DNA from 3 places in the Duganella sp. GW821-FHT07F09 genome. Region 3 is predicted to be linked to each of the others. Evidence: predicted binding sites of a transcription regulator. Region 3 holds the regulator's gene; each other region holds the start of a gene.
What was found. Region 3 encodes sigma-54, which starts transcription at its own class of promoters, with help from an activator protein. Its sites were predicted from a motif close to TGGCANGNAANCTGCTTT; they were not measured.
Positions count from the first base shown of each region.

Region 1: a site for sigma-54 is predicted at 2,455-2,472, ahead of AC07P1_RS15340 (ammonium transporter). Genes of this name have one in related genera too.
Region 2: a site for sigma-54 is predicted at 2,355-2,372, ahead of adh (aldehyde dehydrogenase). Genes of this name have one in related genera too.

Region 1 is NZ_JBWKQJ010000005.1:215,341-220,729, forward strand. It holds gene AC07P1_RS15335 (zinc-dependent metalloprotease) at 1-2,326, shown strand, start outside; gene AC07P1_RS15340 (ammonium transporter) at 2,521-3,723, shown strand; gene AC07P1_RS15345 (helix-turn-helix domain-containing protein) at 3,749-4,324, opposite strand; gene AC07P1_RS15350 (glycine C-acetyltransferase) at 4,516-5,389, shown strand, end outside.
Region 2 is NZ_JBWKQJ010000033.1:1,307-6,695, reverse strand. It holds gene AC07P1_RS33620 (sigma-54-dependent Fis family transcriptional regulator) at 1-409, shown strand, start outside; gene AC07P1_RS33615 (DUF779 domain-containing protein) at 412-783, opposite strand; gene adh (aldehyde dehydrogenase) at 786-2,306, opposite strand; gene AC07P1_RS33605 (TonB-dependent receptor family protein) at 2,511-4,640, shown strand; gene AC07P1_RS33600 (hypothetical protein) at 4,785-5,072, opposite strand; gene AC07P1_RS33595 (FAD-dependent oxidoreductase) at 5,193-5,389, shown strand, end outside.
Region 3 is NZ_JBWKQJ010000016.1:88,389-93,777, forward strand. It holds gene AC07P1_RS30450 (KpsF/GutQ family sugar-phosphate isomerase) at 1-326, shown strand, start outside; gene AC07P1_RS30455 (KdsC family phosphatase) at 336-866, shown strand; gene lptC (LPS export ABC transporter periplasmic protein LptC) at 879-1,472, shown strand; gene lptA (lipopolysaccharide transport periplasmic protein LptA) at 1,504-2,082, shown strand; gene lptB (LPS export ABC transporter ATP-binding protein) at 2,085-2,837, shown strand; gene AC07P1_RS30475 (RNA polymerase factor sigma-54) at 2,847-4,328, shown strand; gene hpf (ribosome hibernation-promoting factor, HPF/YfiA family) at 4,404-4,763, shown strand; gene AC07P1_RS30485 (enoyl-CoA hydratase/isomerase family protein) at 4,919-5,389, shown strand, end outside.

The sequences.
Region 1 (5,389 bases), on a different contig from region 3:
CGACGCGGCCAAGGGCAGGGTGCTGCTGTCGGTGGCGTCGCTGGAGCAGCCCTTCCTGCTACTGAGTTCCCTGCCATACGCACTGGGCTCGAACGACGTCGGCCTCGATCGCGGCCAGGCCGGCGACATGCGCATGGTCCATTTCGAAAAACACGGCGCCAAGCTGTTTCTGGTGCAGGACAACACGGCCTACATCGCCGCGTCGGCGGACAAGGATGAACGGGCCGCCGTCAAGGAATCGTTCGCCAACGCCGTGCTGTGGTCGGGCGACATCCTGGCCAGCGACGGCGGCGCGCACCTGGTCGACTTCTCCAGCTTCCTGCTGGCCGACCGCCACGGCATCGCGGCCCGGTTGGCGGCCGCCAAGCAAGGCGCCTACCAGGTCGATCCGGCGCGCAGCGCGGTGCTGGCCGAACAGGCCAAAGCCTTCCCCGACAATGTGGAACTCGAATCGCTGCTGACCTTCGCAGGACCGGGCCAGGCGGAATATGTGCGGCAAGTCGCCGCCGACCCGGCCAGCCTGTCGATGCGCCAGCGCATCAGCATGGTGCGCCTGCCACGTATCGACGACCAGGCGGGTTGGCGGCCGCGCAGCTATCATCCGTTCTCCGGCGGCTTCGATGTCAACTACTTCGACTTCGCCACGCCGCTCGCCAGCAGCATCGACGTGCACTGGCAGGTGCGGCACCGGCTCGAAAAGACCGATCCGTCGGCGGCCGTCAGCACCGTCAAGAAACCGATCGTGTACTACGTCGACCGGGGCGCGCCGGAGCCGGTGCGCAGCGCGCTACTGCAGGGCGCTTCGTGGTGGGCCAGCGCCTTCGAGAAGGCCGGCTTCAAGGATGCCTACCGGGTCGAATTGCTGCCCGAGGGTGTCGACGCCATGGACATCCGCTACAACGTGATCCACTGGGTGCACCGCGCCACGCGCGGCTGGTCCTACGGTAACGCGCTGGCCGATCCACGCACCGGCGAGATCATACGCGGCGCCGTCACGCTGGGATCGCAGCGCGTTCGGCAGGACATCCTCATCGCCGAAAGCCTGCTCGCGCCTTACGGTAAAAATGCGCCGGCGGATAAACACAAGCTGGCCGAGGAGATGGCATTGGCGCGCCTGCGCCAATTGTCGGCGCACGAAGTCGGTCACACCCTGGGCTTCGCGCACAACTTCGCCGCCAGCCGCGCGGGCAATGGCAACGGCTCGGTGATGGACTATCCGCATCCGATCCTGAAGCTCAACGCCCAGGGCGAGGTCGATCTGGCCGAAGCGTATGGCGTCGGCGTCGGGCCGTGGGATGACTACATCGTCAAATACGTCTACGGCGATTTCGGCGGTGGAGCGCGGGAGCAGGCCGCGCTGGCCAAGCTGCGCGCCGACGCCAAGGCCGCCGGCCTGTTGTACTCCAGCGACCAGGACGACCGCACACCCGGCGCCAGCCACCCGGACGGCCTGTTGTGGGACTTCGGCCCGGACACGATCAAGACCTGGGATCAACTTGGCGCCGTGCGCCAGCGCGCGCTGCAAACCTTCTCGGTCGACGTGCTGCCGGATGCGCGCCAGATCGGCGAACTCGAAGCGCGGCTGGTGCCGGTCTATCTGCTGCAACGCTACCAGGGCGAAGCGGTGGCGCGCCTGATCGGCGGCGGCGATTTCGATTACACCACCAGCGGCGACGTCAAGGCCGGCATCGGCAAGGCGGGTGTCAAAATCACCCCGGCGACCGTGCAGCGCCAGGCGCTGAACCGGCTGGCCGACAGCCTGCGGGCGGAGTATCTTGCTCTGCCAGCCAACGTGCTCGATGTTCTGACGCCGCCTGCTGCGGGGCATGATCGTGGCCGCGAATACTTCGCCACCCGCATGGGCTCCGTGTTCGACGCCTTCTCGATCGCCGAGGCGGGCGCCGCGCAAACGGCCGGCTTCCTGCTGGACGCGGGCCGCATCAACCGCCTCGCGTGGCAGCATGCGCGCGACGCGCAGCAGCCCGGCGTGGGGGAAGTGCTGTCGCTGCTGCTGCAAAAGACCTGGAAGCGCGAACCCGTGCCGGCATCGGTGGTCGGCGGCGAGGCGGTGCAGCTGGCGGCCAACTGGGTGCTGGTCGACGGGGTGCTCAATTTGCTCGATGGCGGCAAACTGCATCCGAACGTCGCGGCCGAAGTCACGCAATCGGCGCGCGAACTGGCGCAGTGGCTGCAAAAAAATCCGGGCAAGGGCGTCACTGCCACCAGCCGCAAAGAGGCGGCGGAACTGATTGCCGCCTATTTGAAGGACCCGCGCAGCGTCAAATTGCGCGCCGCGCCGCCGGTTCCGCCAGGAGCACCGATCTAAAACAGGCACCGGTCATAACACGCGGGCGCACCAAAATGATGCCATTTTTCGGTGCGCCCGTAGATGGTGCGCTAACCCGCACCAAAACAAAATACAGTCAAATCATGCACTTAAAATTTGCACCAATCTGGAACAAATATTGCTTATAGGCGTATTGGTTTTCAGATCATGCATTATTTTGGGGAGTGATTTTGATGGGTTTACACAAAGACGGCGCCGACGCATTGTTCATTTTGCTCGGCGCCATCATGATTTTGGCGATGCACGCCGGCTTCGCGTTCCTGGAGTTGGGCACCGTGCGCAAGAAGAACCAGGTCAACGCGCTGGTGAAAATCCTGGTGGATTTCGCGGTATCGACCATCGCCTACTTTTTCGTCGGTTACAGCATCGCCTACGGCGTCAATTTCTTCTCCTCGGCCGACGTGCTGGCGGCCAAAAACGGCTATGAGCTGGTCAAGTTCTTCTTCCTGCTGACGTTCGCGGCGGCCATCCCGGCCATCATCTCCGGCGGCATCGCCGAGCGGGCGCGCTTTCATCCGCAGTTGATTGCCACCGCGCTGCTGGTCGGCTTCGTATATCCGTTCTTCGAGGGCATCGTCTGGAATCGCCGCTTCGGCATCCAGGAGTGGCTGCTGCAGGCCTTCGGCGCCGAGTTCCATGACTTCGCCGGTTCGGTGGTGGTGCACGCGGTGGGCGGCTGGATCGCGCTGCCGGCGGTGCTTTTACTTGGCGCGCGGCGCGGGCGCTATATGAAGAACGGCGCGATCGCCGCCCATCCGCCGTCGTCGATTCCGTTCCTGGCGCTGGGTGCGTGGATTCTCACGGTGGGCTGGTTCGGCTTCAACGTCATGAGCGCGCAGTCGCTCGACAAGATGAACGGCCTGGTGGCGGTCAACTCGCTGATGGCGATGGTGGGCGGAACGCTGGTCGCGCTGCTGATGGGGAAAAACGATCCCGGTTTCGCTTATAACGGGCCGTTGGCGGGGCTGGTGGCGGTATGCGCGGGCTCGGATTTGATGCATCCGATGGGGGCGCTGGTCACCGGCGGTATCGCGGGCGGCATTTTCGTCTGGATGTTCACGCTGGCGCAGAACAAATGGAAGATCGACGATGTGCTGGGCGTGTGGCCGCTGCATGGCCTGTGCGGCGCCTGGGGCGGGATCGCGGCGGGTATCTTCGGGTTGAAGGCGCTGGGCGGAATGGGGGGCGTGTCGTTCGCGGCGCAATTGGCGGGGACGGTGTTGGGCGTGGTGATCGCGCTGGTTGGCGGTTTCGCCATCTATGGCGTGTTGAAAGCCACGATGGGCCTGCGCCTCGATCCCGAAGACGAATTCCAGGGCGCCGATCTCGCCATTCACCGCATCAGCTCCACGCCGGAGCGCGAGTCGAACTGGTAGTGGAGCCGCCGCTGGCCCGCCCGGGTCAGCGGTGTATCACCACCAGCAGCGCCTTCGCCTCGGTCTTGCCGACGTTGCGTATGGTGTGCTGCTGGTCGCCCGGGTAGCGCGCCGTGCCGCCCAGCTTGACCTTCTTCTTGGTATTGCCGACCTCCACCTCCACCGATCCATGCAGCAAGGTGACATGCTCCTGCGCTCCCGGATCATGTCCCTGCGACGCCAGCTCCCCACCGGGCGACAAGGTCAGCTCATACCATTCATACTTACCTGCCAGCTCCATCGGCCCGAGGATGCGCAGCACGTAGCCGGCGTGGTTGCCGGGCAGGGTGGGGGTCTCGTGGGCGTCCAGCACGCGGATGGTCTCGGACTCCTTCTCCGCCGTCGCCAGCAGCTCGCCGATCTGCACGCCCAGCGCGTTGGCTAGCCGCCAGGTGATGGCGATGGTCGGATTGGCCTTCTCGCGCTCGATCTGCGACAGCATCGATTTGGAGACGCCGGCGATGCGCGACAGGTCTTCCAGGGTCAGGCCGCGCCCCAGGCGCAGACGTTGCAGGGCGGCGCCGACCTCGGGTGGTGCGTTCGTCGAAACAGGTGTTTTCATTGTTTTATTCGGCGGATAGGCTAAATTCTAAGTAAATCTGTCGGAAAAACGCGGCCAGAACCGCATGCTTCCGTCTTGCGCAGTTCACTGGTTCTCTGTAAGATTCGATATATTGAATTTGAGTTCGACATAACGGATTTCTCATAACGCAGTGAAAATCTGCTGAAATCGTACCACATACAAGGACCATCATGAGCGACCAAGCAAAAAGCACCTTCTTCAGCGGCCTGCAGCAAAACCTGGATCAATTGCGCGATCAGGGCCTGTACAAGCCGGAGCGCGTGCTCGCTTCGCGCCAGGGTTCCGAAGTGGTGGCCCAGGATGGCCGCACCCTGATCAATATGTGCGCCAATAATTACCTCGGCCTGTCCGGCGAGGAGTGGGTGGCCAAGGCATCGATCGAGGCGACCGAAAAATACGGTTACGGCCTGTCGTCGGTGCGCTTCATCTGCGGCACCCAGACCGTGCACAAACAACTGGAACAGGCGATCTCCAATTTCCTCGGCACCGAGGACACGATCCTGTACGCGGCCGCCTTCGACGCCAACGGCGGCGTGTTCGAGCCGCTGTTCGACGAGAACGACGCCATCATTTCCGACGCGTTGAACCATGCCTCCATCATCGACGGCATCCGCCTGTGCAAGGCCGCGCGCTTCCGCTACGCCCACAACGACATGGCCGACCTGGAAGCGCAGCTGCAAGCGGCCGCCGGCAAGCGCCATAAAGTCATCGTCACCGACGGCGTGTTCTCGATGGACGGCACCATCGCCCAGCTTGACAAAATTTGCGACCTGGCCGACCAATACGGCGCGCTGGTGATGATCGACGAATGCCACGCTTCCGGCTTCATGGGCGCGACCGGCCGTGGCACCCACGAGCACCACAACGTCATGGGCCGCGTCGACATCATCACCGGCACCCTGGGCAAGGCCCTGGGCGGCGCGATGGGCGGCTTCACCTCCGCCCGCAAGGAAGTGATCGACATGCTGCGCCAGAAGTCGCGCCCCTACCTGTTCTCCAATACCTTGGCGCCGTCGATCGCCGGCGCCTCGCTGGCGGTGCTGG
Region 2 (5,389 bases), on a different contig from region 3:
GCGGGATCGGACCGATCTGGAGAGCGTGGTCAAGAAGATCCTCTCGACCGAGGCGGAAAGCGGCCGCTATCGTGTTTCCGAGGAAATCTTGCGGCTGTTCCGCCGCCATCGCTGGCCCGGGAATTTCCGGCAGTTGACCAATCTGCTGCGCACGGCGGTGGTCATGGCCGGCGACGAGACGGAGATCTGTCTGCGGCATATGCCGGATGATTTTCTGGATGATGTCGAGCATGATGGCGAACAGGCGCGGCGGCAGAGCAACGGCGGCGTTGATGGCAACCTGGAAGAAATGGAGATTCACGCCATCAATAAAGCGCTGGCGGCGCACGGTGGCAATGTCTCCGCCGCCGCGCGCGCCCTGGGCATCTCGCGCAACACGATTTACCGTAAAGTGCCAAACCTCAAATAGCGCTACGCCTGTTGCTTCAGCAACGACACCTCCTCGTCGCTGAACAAGCGCGAGCGTGTCAGGAAGCGCTTGCCGGTGCCGTTGTCGAGCGAGAACATGCCGCCGTTGCCGGCGACGACGTCGATGATCAGCTGCGTGTGTTCCCAGTAGGCGAATTGCTCGCATCCCATGTAGAACGGCGCGCCATCCAATTCACCTAGAAACACATCGGTGTCGCTGATGTTGAACTCGCCTGCCTGGTAGCACATCGGCGTGCTGCCGTCGCAGCAGCCGCCGGACTGGAAAAACATCAGCGGCCCGTGCCGGCCGCGCAGCGCGGCGATCAGCTCGAGCGCCGCCGGCGTGGCCGTGACACGGGCGATGGCCCCGCTCATGGTCAGAAGAAGCCCAGGGCGTTGGGGCTATAGCTGACCAGCAAGTTCTTGGTCTGCTGATAGTGGTCCAACATCATCTTGTGATTCTCGCGGCCGATACCCGATTGCTTGTAGCCACCGAACGCGGCGTGCGCCGGATACAGGTGGTAGCAATTGGTCCAGACACGGCCGGCCTGAATCGCGCGGCCGACACGGAAGGCGCGCGAGCCGTCACGCGTCCACAGCCCCGCGCCCAGCCCGTACAGCGTATCGTTGGCGATGCGCAGCGCGTCGGCCTCGTCCTTGAAGGTCGTGACCGACACCACCGGCCCGAAAATCTCCTCCTGGAAGATGCGCATCTTGTTGTCGCCCTTGAACACGGTTGGACGCACGTAGTAGCCATCCTTCATGTCGCCGCCCTGCACGTTGCGCTCGCCTCCGGCCAGCAGCTCGGCGCCCTCCTGCTTGCCGATGTCGATGTACGACATGATTTTCTCCAGCTGCTCCTGCGACGCCTGCGCGCCGAGCATGGTGGAGGCGTCCAACGGGTTGCCCTGCTTGATCGCGGCCACGCGGGCCAGCGCGCGCTCGATGAATTTCTCGTAGATCGATTCCTGGATCAGCACGCGCGAAGGGCAGGTGCACACCTCGCCCTGGTTGAGCGCGAACATGGCGAAGCCTTCCAGGCACTTGTCGAAGAAGGCGTCGTCGGCGTCCATCACGTCGGCGAAGAAGATGTTCGGCGATTTGCCGCCCAGCTCCAGGGTCACGGGGATGAGGTTCTGCGCGGCGTATTGCATGATCAGACGGCCGGTGCCGGTTTCACCGGTGAAGGCGATCTTGGCGATGCGCTTATTCGACGCCAGCGGCTTGCCCGCCTCCAGGCCAAATCCATTGACCACGTTCAACACTCCCGGCGGCAACAGATCGGCAATGATTTCCAGCAGCACCATGATCGACGCCGGCGTCTGCTCGGCCGGTTTGAGGACCACGCAATTGCCGGCCGCCAACGCGGGCGCCAGCTTCCACACCGCCATCAGGATGGGGAAGTTCCACGGAATGATCTGGCCGACCACGCCGAGCGGCTCATGGAAGTGATAGGCGTAGGTTTCCGAATCGATCTGCGCCACCGAGCCCTCTTGCGCGCGGATGCAGCCGGCGAAGTAACGGAAGTGGTCGATCGCCAGCGGGATGTCGGCGGCGGTGGTCTCGCGGATCGGCTTGCCGTTGTCGATGGTCTCGGCGGTGGCGATCAGCGCCAGGTTCGCCTCCATGCGGTCGGCGATCTTGTTGAGGATGTTGGCGCGCTCGGTCTGCGAGGTCTTGCCCCACGCGTCCTTGGCGGCGTGCGCGGCGTCCAGCGCGAGTTCGATGTCTTCAGCGGTCGAGCGCGCCACCTCGCAAAACACCTGGCCGGTGATCGGCGTGATGTTGCCGAAGTATTCGCCCTTGACCGGCGCGACGAACTTGCCGCCGATGTAGTTGTCGTACCGTGGCTTGAATGGATTGGCTACGCCCAGTTTGCTGATGTCTGCGAGATTCATGTCGTCCTCTTTCTACTATGGTTGTGTGGTGTTGGTGACCACCTTTCTTTCGCAAACACCGTGCCAGCCGCGTTGAGGGGGATGGCAGGCGACTTCCCGCGCCTCAGCGCGTGACAGTGTTCAGTTTTGACACACCGCTGGAGCAACGGCGACGCACTTTTTGCGTCGGACGGGTATATTGCAGGCTGCCCATCCGGAGAAAACATGAAGCGTTCCCCAATTCAACTTAATGCCGTCGCCGCGCTGTTCGCGCTTGGCGCTTCCAGCCTGGCCACCGCCGCCGACAACGCGGATAACGCGGATGCGCCGGTCGAGGTCGTCGTCGTCAGCGCCACGCGTGTCGGCCACACCGTCTTCGACATGCCGGCCGCGATCGATGTCGTCGATGCCGCGCGCATCCATGAATCCCAGGCGCGGGTGAACGCCTCCGAGGCGCTGGCGGCGGTGCCGGGCCTGGTGGCGCAGAACCGCCAGAACTATGCCCAGGACTTGCAGATCTCATCGCGCGGCTTCGGCGCGCGATCGACCTTCGGTGTGCGCGGCGTGCGGTTGATCGCCGACGGCATTCCCGCCAGCATGCCGGACGGCCAGGGCCAGGCCGCCACCTTCAATCTCGACATGGCCGAACGCATCGAAGTATTGCGCGGCCCGTTCTCCGCCATCTACGGCAACCACTCGGGCGGCGTGATCCAGATGTTCACGCGCGACGGCGAGGGCTCTCCTACCATCGAAACCAGCCTCACCGCCGGCAGCTACGGCACCCGCAAGGCCGACGTCAACGCGCAGGGCAAGCAGGCCGGTGTCGGTTACGTGCTCGACGCTTCGCGCTTCGAGACCGACGGCTACCGCGCGCACAGCGCCGCCACGCGCGACCAGGCGTTTGCCAAGCTGACCGTGGAGCCTATGGACAACGCCAAGCTGACCATCGTCGCCAACGCGCTGCGCCAGGACGACACCCAAGATCCGTTGGGTGTGACTTGGGCCACCTACCAGCGCGACCCGCGCGCGGGCGAAACCGACGCCACCGATACCCAGGTGCCAAAGCGCACGCTGGCCGACCGCTACAACACCCGCAAGAGCATCGATCACACGCAGGTCGGCGCCACGTGGGAGCAACGCTTCGGCCAGGACCGGCTGCGCGTGACGGCCTACGGCGGCAATCGCGAAGTGATCCAGTACCAAGCGTTTTCGCGTGGCTTCCAGGCACCGCCGACGCACTCGGGCGGGGTGGTGAATTTTGATCGAGACTTCTACGGCACCGACCTGAGCTGGATGCACGTCAGCCAGCTGGCCGGCGGCAAGCTCAGTACGACTGTCGGCGTCGAATACGGCCGCTCCACCGATGGCCGCCAGGGGTATGAAAACTTCGTCGGCGCCCAGTTGGGCGTGAAGGGCGCGCTGCGCCGCGACGAGCAGGACAAGGTCTCCAATCTCGATCCGTATGTGCAGACCGAATGGCAATCCGGCCCCTGGATGCTGAGCGCGGGCCTGCGCCGCAGCAGCGTGAAGATTTCCGTGGACGACCGCTTCCTGAGCAATGGCAATGACAGCGGCAGCCTGGAGTACAGCCACACCACGCCGGTGCTGGGCGTGCTGTACCGCGTGTCGCCGGTGCTCAACGTGTATGCCAGCGCCGCGCGCGGTTTCGAAACGCCGACGCTCAACGAACTGTTCTACTCGGGCAGCGGCGGCGGCTTCAACTTCGGCCTGCAGCCGGCCAAGAGCACGCATCTGGAAGCGGGCATCAAAAGCAAGCTGGACGAGCGCACCAGCATCAACGCCTCGGTATTCCAGGTCCGCACGACCGATGAAGTGGTGGTCGACAGCAGCGGCGGCGGCCGCACCAGCTATCGCAACGCCAGCAAGACCTTACGGCAAGGGCTGGAAGTGTCGCTCGACTCGTCATGGCGCCACGGTCTGAGCACGCGCGTCGCGCTGACCAGCTTGCGAGCGATCTACGATCAAAGCTACGGCGCGGTGCTGGAGGGTAGCCGCCTGCCCGGCGTTCCGAATGCCAACGCGTATGCGGAAGTGGCGTGGAAGGATAGCGGCGACCGCTATGGCGCCGCGCTGGAAGCGATCGCCAGCAGCAAGATCTATGCGGATGATGGGAACGTCGATCAGCCGGCATCCGGGTACGGCATTCTAAATGCGCGGGTCAGCGCCAAGCAGCAGTGGCGAGGCTGGCGCTTCAAGCAATTCGCGCGGCTGAATAATCTGCTGGATAAAAACTACGTCGGCTCGGTGATCGTCGGCGACACGAACAAGCGCTATTACGAAGCCGCTCCACAACGTAACTGGCTGGTAGGCGCAAGCGCGCAATACCAGTTCTAACGACCACAACCTTGAATACACGGTAGAGACACGTAGGGCGGATTAGGCGGAACGCCGTAATCGGCCATGTATGCGCGATTGGCTGCTCATGCATGGCCGATTACGCTGCGCTAATCCGCCCTACGGGGTTCCTCGAAACAAGTGTTACGCGGCCCGCTCAACCAACCGATCCAGCAACCGCTCCCGATTATCCAAAACAAAATCAACAAAAACCGGCTCCTTCACCGCCAGCCTCACCAATCCCGGCAACATCAAATAACAATACCCCGCAACCTTCCGCACCGCCTCGTCATTCCGTAGCGCCTCGCGCGTGATCGATCCCGATTTCCCGCCCAACATGGGCATGATGGTCGCGCGATGTTTGTCCAATATCGCTGAAACCGGTCCGGTCAATTTTTCTGCCATTTGGCTGTGCTCGCTGGTGTCGCTCATGTCAACGCTCCTGGAAGGTGATGTAATCAGGATAGTGACCCGCTGACGCGAACCGGTTCTGTGTTTGCGCAAGCGGGCACAAAATGCGCTAAGGTGAACGCCTCATATAGGAATATCCCCATGAACCAGCAAGCCGCCCAAACGTTTGATGCGATCGTTGTCGGCAGCGGACCGGGCGGCGCCAGCGTCGCGCTCGAACTGGCGCGCCGGAAACTCCGCGTACTGATACTGGAACAGGGAAGCGCGGCGCCACTGCAAGGGACACTATCACAAATGGCGGGTATCGCCGCCGTGCCCGGCAAGGGCGCGTTCATCCA
Region 3 (5,389 bases):
ACGTGAAACTGACGGACGCGCTGCTGGAGATCACGCAAAAAGGCATGGGCATGACCGCCATCGTCGACGCCGACGGCAAGCCGGTCGGCGTGTTCACCGACGGCGACCTGCGCCGCATGATCGAGAAGGTCCAGGACTTCACCAAGGTGGTGATCCGCGACGTGATGCACCCGAATCCGCGCAGCATCTCGCCGGAAAAACTGGCGGTCGACGCCGTGGCCGTGATGGAGCAGTACCGCATCAACCAGATGCTGGTGACCGACGCCGACGGCAAGCTGGTCGGCGCGCTGCACATCCACGACCTGACCCGCGCCAAAGTGATCTGAGGTGATTCGATGAGTGAAACGACCTATCTGGAACGCGCCGCGCGCGTCAAACTGATGATCTTCGACGTCGACGGCGTGCTCACCGACGGCAGCCTGCATTACGGCGCCGACGGCGAGGCGCTCAAGACCTTCAACGTGTATGACGGCCTGGGCATCAAGCTATTGCAGGAGTCCGGCGTGCAGACGGCCATCATCAGCGCGCGCGTGTCGCCGCAGGTGGTCAAGCGCGCCGCCGACCTGGGCATCGGCTTCCTGCACCAGGGCGGCCACGACAAGCTGACGCCGTTCAACGCGCTGCTGGAAAAGACCGGCCTGACGGCCGAACAGGTCGGCTTCATCGGCGACGACATCGTCGACCTGCCGATTTTGACGCGGGTCGGCTTCGCGGTGGCGGTGCCTGGCGGGCGCAAGGAAGTGCTCGAGCGCGCCCACCACGTGACGGTGGCGCAGGGCGGACGCGGCGCGGTGCGCGAAGTGTGCGAGCTGCTGTTGCACGCGCAGGGCACGTACGAGCGCGTGCTGGCGCAGTTCATGGTGTGACGGAGCGGAATCATGCGTAAAAGAACAGCACATCGCTGGCAGCTCACGCTGACCATGATCATCGGCGTGTTTGTCGCCGTCGGCAGTTTTTGGCTGGTGCAGGTGGTCAACCAGTCCGGCCAGGAGCAGCAGGCGGACCAGTTCCTCAACGAGCCGGACTACATCATCGACCGCTTCAGCCTGGTGCGCATGACCAAGGAGGGCCGGCCGGCCTATATCGTTTCCGGCGACAAGCTGACCCACCGGCCGATCGACGACTCGTCCGATATCGACAAGCCGTTCCTCAACAGCCTGTCGGGCCAGCAGCCGCCGATGACGATCCACGCCGACACCGCGCGGGTCGACCAGAACAACACGCGTGTCACGCTCAACGGCAACGTCGACGTGGTGCGGCCGGCCTCGCCGAAGGCCGAGGCGATGCACCTGCAGACCAGCACCCTGACGGTGTTCCCGGACGAGGAACGGATGGAAACCAAGGCGCCGGTGCAGATGAAGCTGGGTAACATGACCTCCAGCGGCACCGGCATGAAAACCAATAACGCGACGCGCCAGTTGCAGCTGGGCGGACGCGGAACGATCACGATGCCGCCGAAGGCGCCGCGCTAATACAAGAGACACAGATATGAAGGATACGATGATGAAAAAACTGATACTGTCGGCCGCGCTGCTGCTGGCCGCCATGGGCGCGGCCCACGCCGAAAAAGCCGACTCCAACAAGCCGACCGAGATTTCCTTCGACAACCTCGACGCCGACGACGTCAAGCAGATCAAGACCTTCACCGGCAACGTCGTGCTGACCCGCGGCACTTTGCTGATGAAGTCGCCGAAGGCGGTCGTCACCGAAGACCCGGAAGGCTACTCCTTCGTGGTGTTGACGGCCGGCGGTGGTACCCAGGCGACGTTCCGCCAAAAGCTCGACGGCGCCGGCGACCAGTGGGTCGAGGGCCGCGCCGACCGCATCGAGTACGACAGCAAGACCGAGCTGGTCAAGCTGTTCTCGAAGGCGCAGATCAAGAAGCTGGAAGGCAGCAAAACCGCCAGCCAGGTCGACGGCGAGTTCATCTCGTATGACAGCCGGCGCGAATTCTTCGCCGTGAAGAACACCCCGACCGGCGAAAGCAAGCCGGGCGCCGGCCGCAGCACGATGGTGATCCAGCCGTCGGTCAAGCAGGCGCCCGCGCCCGCACCGGCGACCAACCCAGCGGCGGGGAAATAAGCATGGAGCCAACATGCGGTAGCACCCTGATCGTGCGCGGCCTGCAAAAGACCTACGGCAAGCGCCAGGTCGTGCATGACGTGTCGCTGCAGGTCGAATGCGGCGAAGTGGTCGGCCTTCTCGGCCCCAACGGCGCCGGCAAGACCACCTCGTTCTACATGATCGTCGGCCTGGTGCCGTCGGACGCCGGCACCATCGACATCAGCGGCGTCGACATCTCCTCGCTGCCGATCCACCGCCGCGCCTCGCTCGGCCTGTCCTACCTGCCACAGGAGGCTTCGGTGTTCCGCAAGCTGACCGTGGAAGAGAATATCCGCGCCGTCCTCGAAATCCAGAAAGTGGACGGCAAGCCTTTATCCAAGGCTGCCATTGATGAACGGCTCAATACCCTGCTGGCCGATCTGCAAATCGAAAAGCTGCGCGAAAACCAGGCGCTGTCGCTGTCCGGCGGCGAACGCCGCCGCGTGGAGATCGCCCGCGCGCTGGCCACCAACCCGCGCTTCGTGCTGCTCGACGAACCTTTCGCCGGGGTCGACCCGATTGCCGTCATTGAGATCCAGCGCATCGTGCGCTTCCTCAAGGAACGCAATATCGGCGTCCTCATTACCGATCACAATGTGCGCGAGACGCTGGGCATCTGCGACCGCGCATATATCATCAACCAGGGCTCGGTGCTGGCTTCGGGCCGGCCGGACGACATCATCGCCGACGAGTCGGTGCGCCGCGTGTACCTGGGTGAACACTTCAGAATGTAATCGCGCCCCATGAAACAGTCATTGCAACTGCGCACGTCGCAGCACCTCGCGCTGACACCCCAGCTGCAGCAGTCGATCCGTCTGCTGCAGCTGTCCACGCTGGAGCTGCACCAGGAGCTCGAGCAACTGCTCACCGATAACCCTTTGCTCGAGCGCCTGGACGACCCGCTCGACCGTTCGCTGCGGCTGCTGTCCGACGGCGCCATCAGCCAGCAGGCGCCGTCCGGCGAGGCCCCGTCCGAAGGCCCGCCGAACCAGCAGGACGCGCCGGCGCCCGCCGACGCCGACAACTACGACGGCCCGGCCGCCGATACCGAAAGCACCAGCAGCGAGGCCGATGTCGACTGGAGCGACGCCGGCCGCAGCAAGGCTCCCGACGACGAGGACGCGCGTCCGCAACTGGAGGCCAACCACTGCACCCTGCGCGAGCACCTGATGGAGCAGATGCGCGTGACGGTGCTGGAGATGCGCGACCGCGCGCTGGTCGAGCTGATCATCGACGCGCTCGACGAGAACGGCTACCTGGAGGAGCCGCTGGAGGAGATCCACGCGCGCCTGCCGGAGGAACTGGAAGTCGACATCGACGAACTGCGCACCGCCTTGTCGATGCTGCAAAGCTTCGACCCGATGGGCGTGGGCGCGCGCAACGCCTCCGAATGCCTGGCGCTGCAGATCAAGCGCCTGCCCGGCATCGCGCTGGTGACGCGGCGCATGGCGCTGACCATCGTCGAAAACCATTTGACGTGGTTCGCCCAGCGCGACTTCAACAAGCTGAAAAAAGCGCTGGTGTGCGACGACGAGGACCTGCGCGAGGCGCAGGCCGTCATCCGTCTGTGCAATCCGCATCCGGGGTCGGCGTTCGCCTCGGACGTGTCGGACTACGTGGTGCCGGACGTGATCGTCAAGAAGTCGCGCAGCGGCTGGCAGGTCAGCCTCAACAACGACGTCATGCCGCGCCTGCGGGTCAACGCCATGTACGCCAACCTGCTCAAGCAGGGCAAAGGCGAGGGCCAGATGGGCGCCCAGCTGCAGGAGGCCAAGTGGCTGATCAAGAATATGCGCCAGCGCTTCGACACCATCCTGCGCGTGGCGCAAGCGATAGTAGAAAGACAAAAGAACTTTTTCTCGCACGGCGCCGTTGCCATGCGGCCCCTTGTGCTTCGCGAAATTGCTGATACACTGGGTTTACACGAGAGCACTATTTCTCGGGTGACGACTCAAAAGTACATGCTGACGCCGCACGGCATGTTTGAGTTGAAATATTTCTTTGGTAGCCATGTCGCCACCGAAGCGGGCGGTGAAGCAAGTTCGACGGCGATACGGGCACTCATCGTGCAATTGACAGGAGCTGAAGACCCTAAAAATCCTTTATCCGACAGTAAGATTGCGGACATGCTGGGGGAACAAGGCATGGTGATTGCGCGACGCACTGTTGCCAAATATCGCGAAGCGTTGAAAATCCCTCCCGTCAGTCTCCGCAAGTCTTTGTAGTTACTTGGTCACTGTGCGCCCGGCCGCAATGGGCGCGGCACTGACCGTAAGCGACATTTATCTTTAGGAGCGTGTATGAATCTGACCATCAGTGGACATCATCTCGAAGTGACCGCGGCCATCCGCGAATACGTACAGAACAAACTGGAACGTGTCACTCGTCACTTCGATCAAGTTATTGATATTGCTGTCATTCTGACTGTAGATAACCTTAAAGAGAAATCCAAACGCCAGAAGGCTGAAATCAATCTGCGTCTGTCGGGTAAAACCGTGTACGTGGAAAGCCTGTCGCAAGACCTGTACGCCGCGATCGACACCCTGGTCGACAAGCTTGACCGGCAGGTCATGAAATACAAATCCAAAGTTCAGCAGCACGGCCACGATGCGATCAAGCATCTCCCGGATAGCTACGAACCCGCTGCCGCCGCCCTATAACAACGGCCTCCGGCACCATCCAACAAAGGGCGCAAGGGCGCCCTTTTTTGTGTCCGCTTGTTGTGTCCGCTTTTGTCCCCTTTCGATTCGATGAAAATAATTTATCCCGTTTAGGTGGCGGTAGAATGGGGTTTTTCATCACGGGTTGCGACATCATGAGCGAATTGGTCCACACCAGCATCGTCAACGGCACCGGCTTCATCACGCTGGACCGGCCCAAGGCGTTGAACTCGCTGTCGCTGAAGATGCTGCGCGCGATCACGGCGGCGCTGCTGGCGTGGCGCGACGACTCCGCCGTCGCCGCCGTCGTCATCCGCTCCAGCAGCGAGAAGGCCTTCTGCGCCGGCGGCGATATCCGTTTCTTCTACGAGGCCGGGCGCGCCACGCCGCAGGCCGGCAGCGCGTTGCTCGAGGATTTCTTCACCGAGGAGTATGCGCTCAACCACCTGGTGCACGGCTATCCGAAGCCGTACGTCGCGCTGATGGACGGCGTGGTCATGGGCGGCGGCATGGGCATCGCGCAGAGCGGACCGGACAGCCGGGTGCGCATCGTCACCGGGCGCACGAAGATGGCGATGCCGGAGGTGAACATCGGCCTGTTCCCGGATGTGGGCGGCAGCTATTTC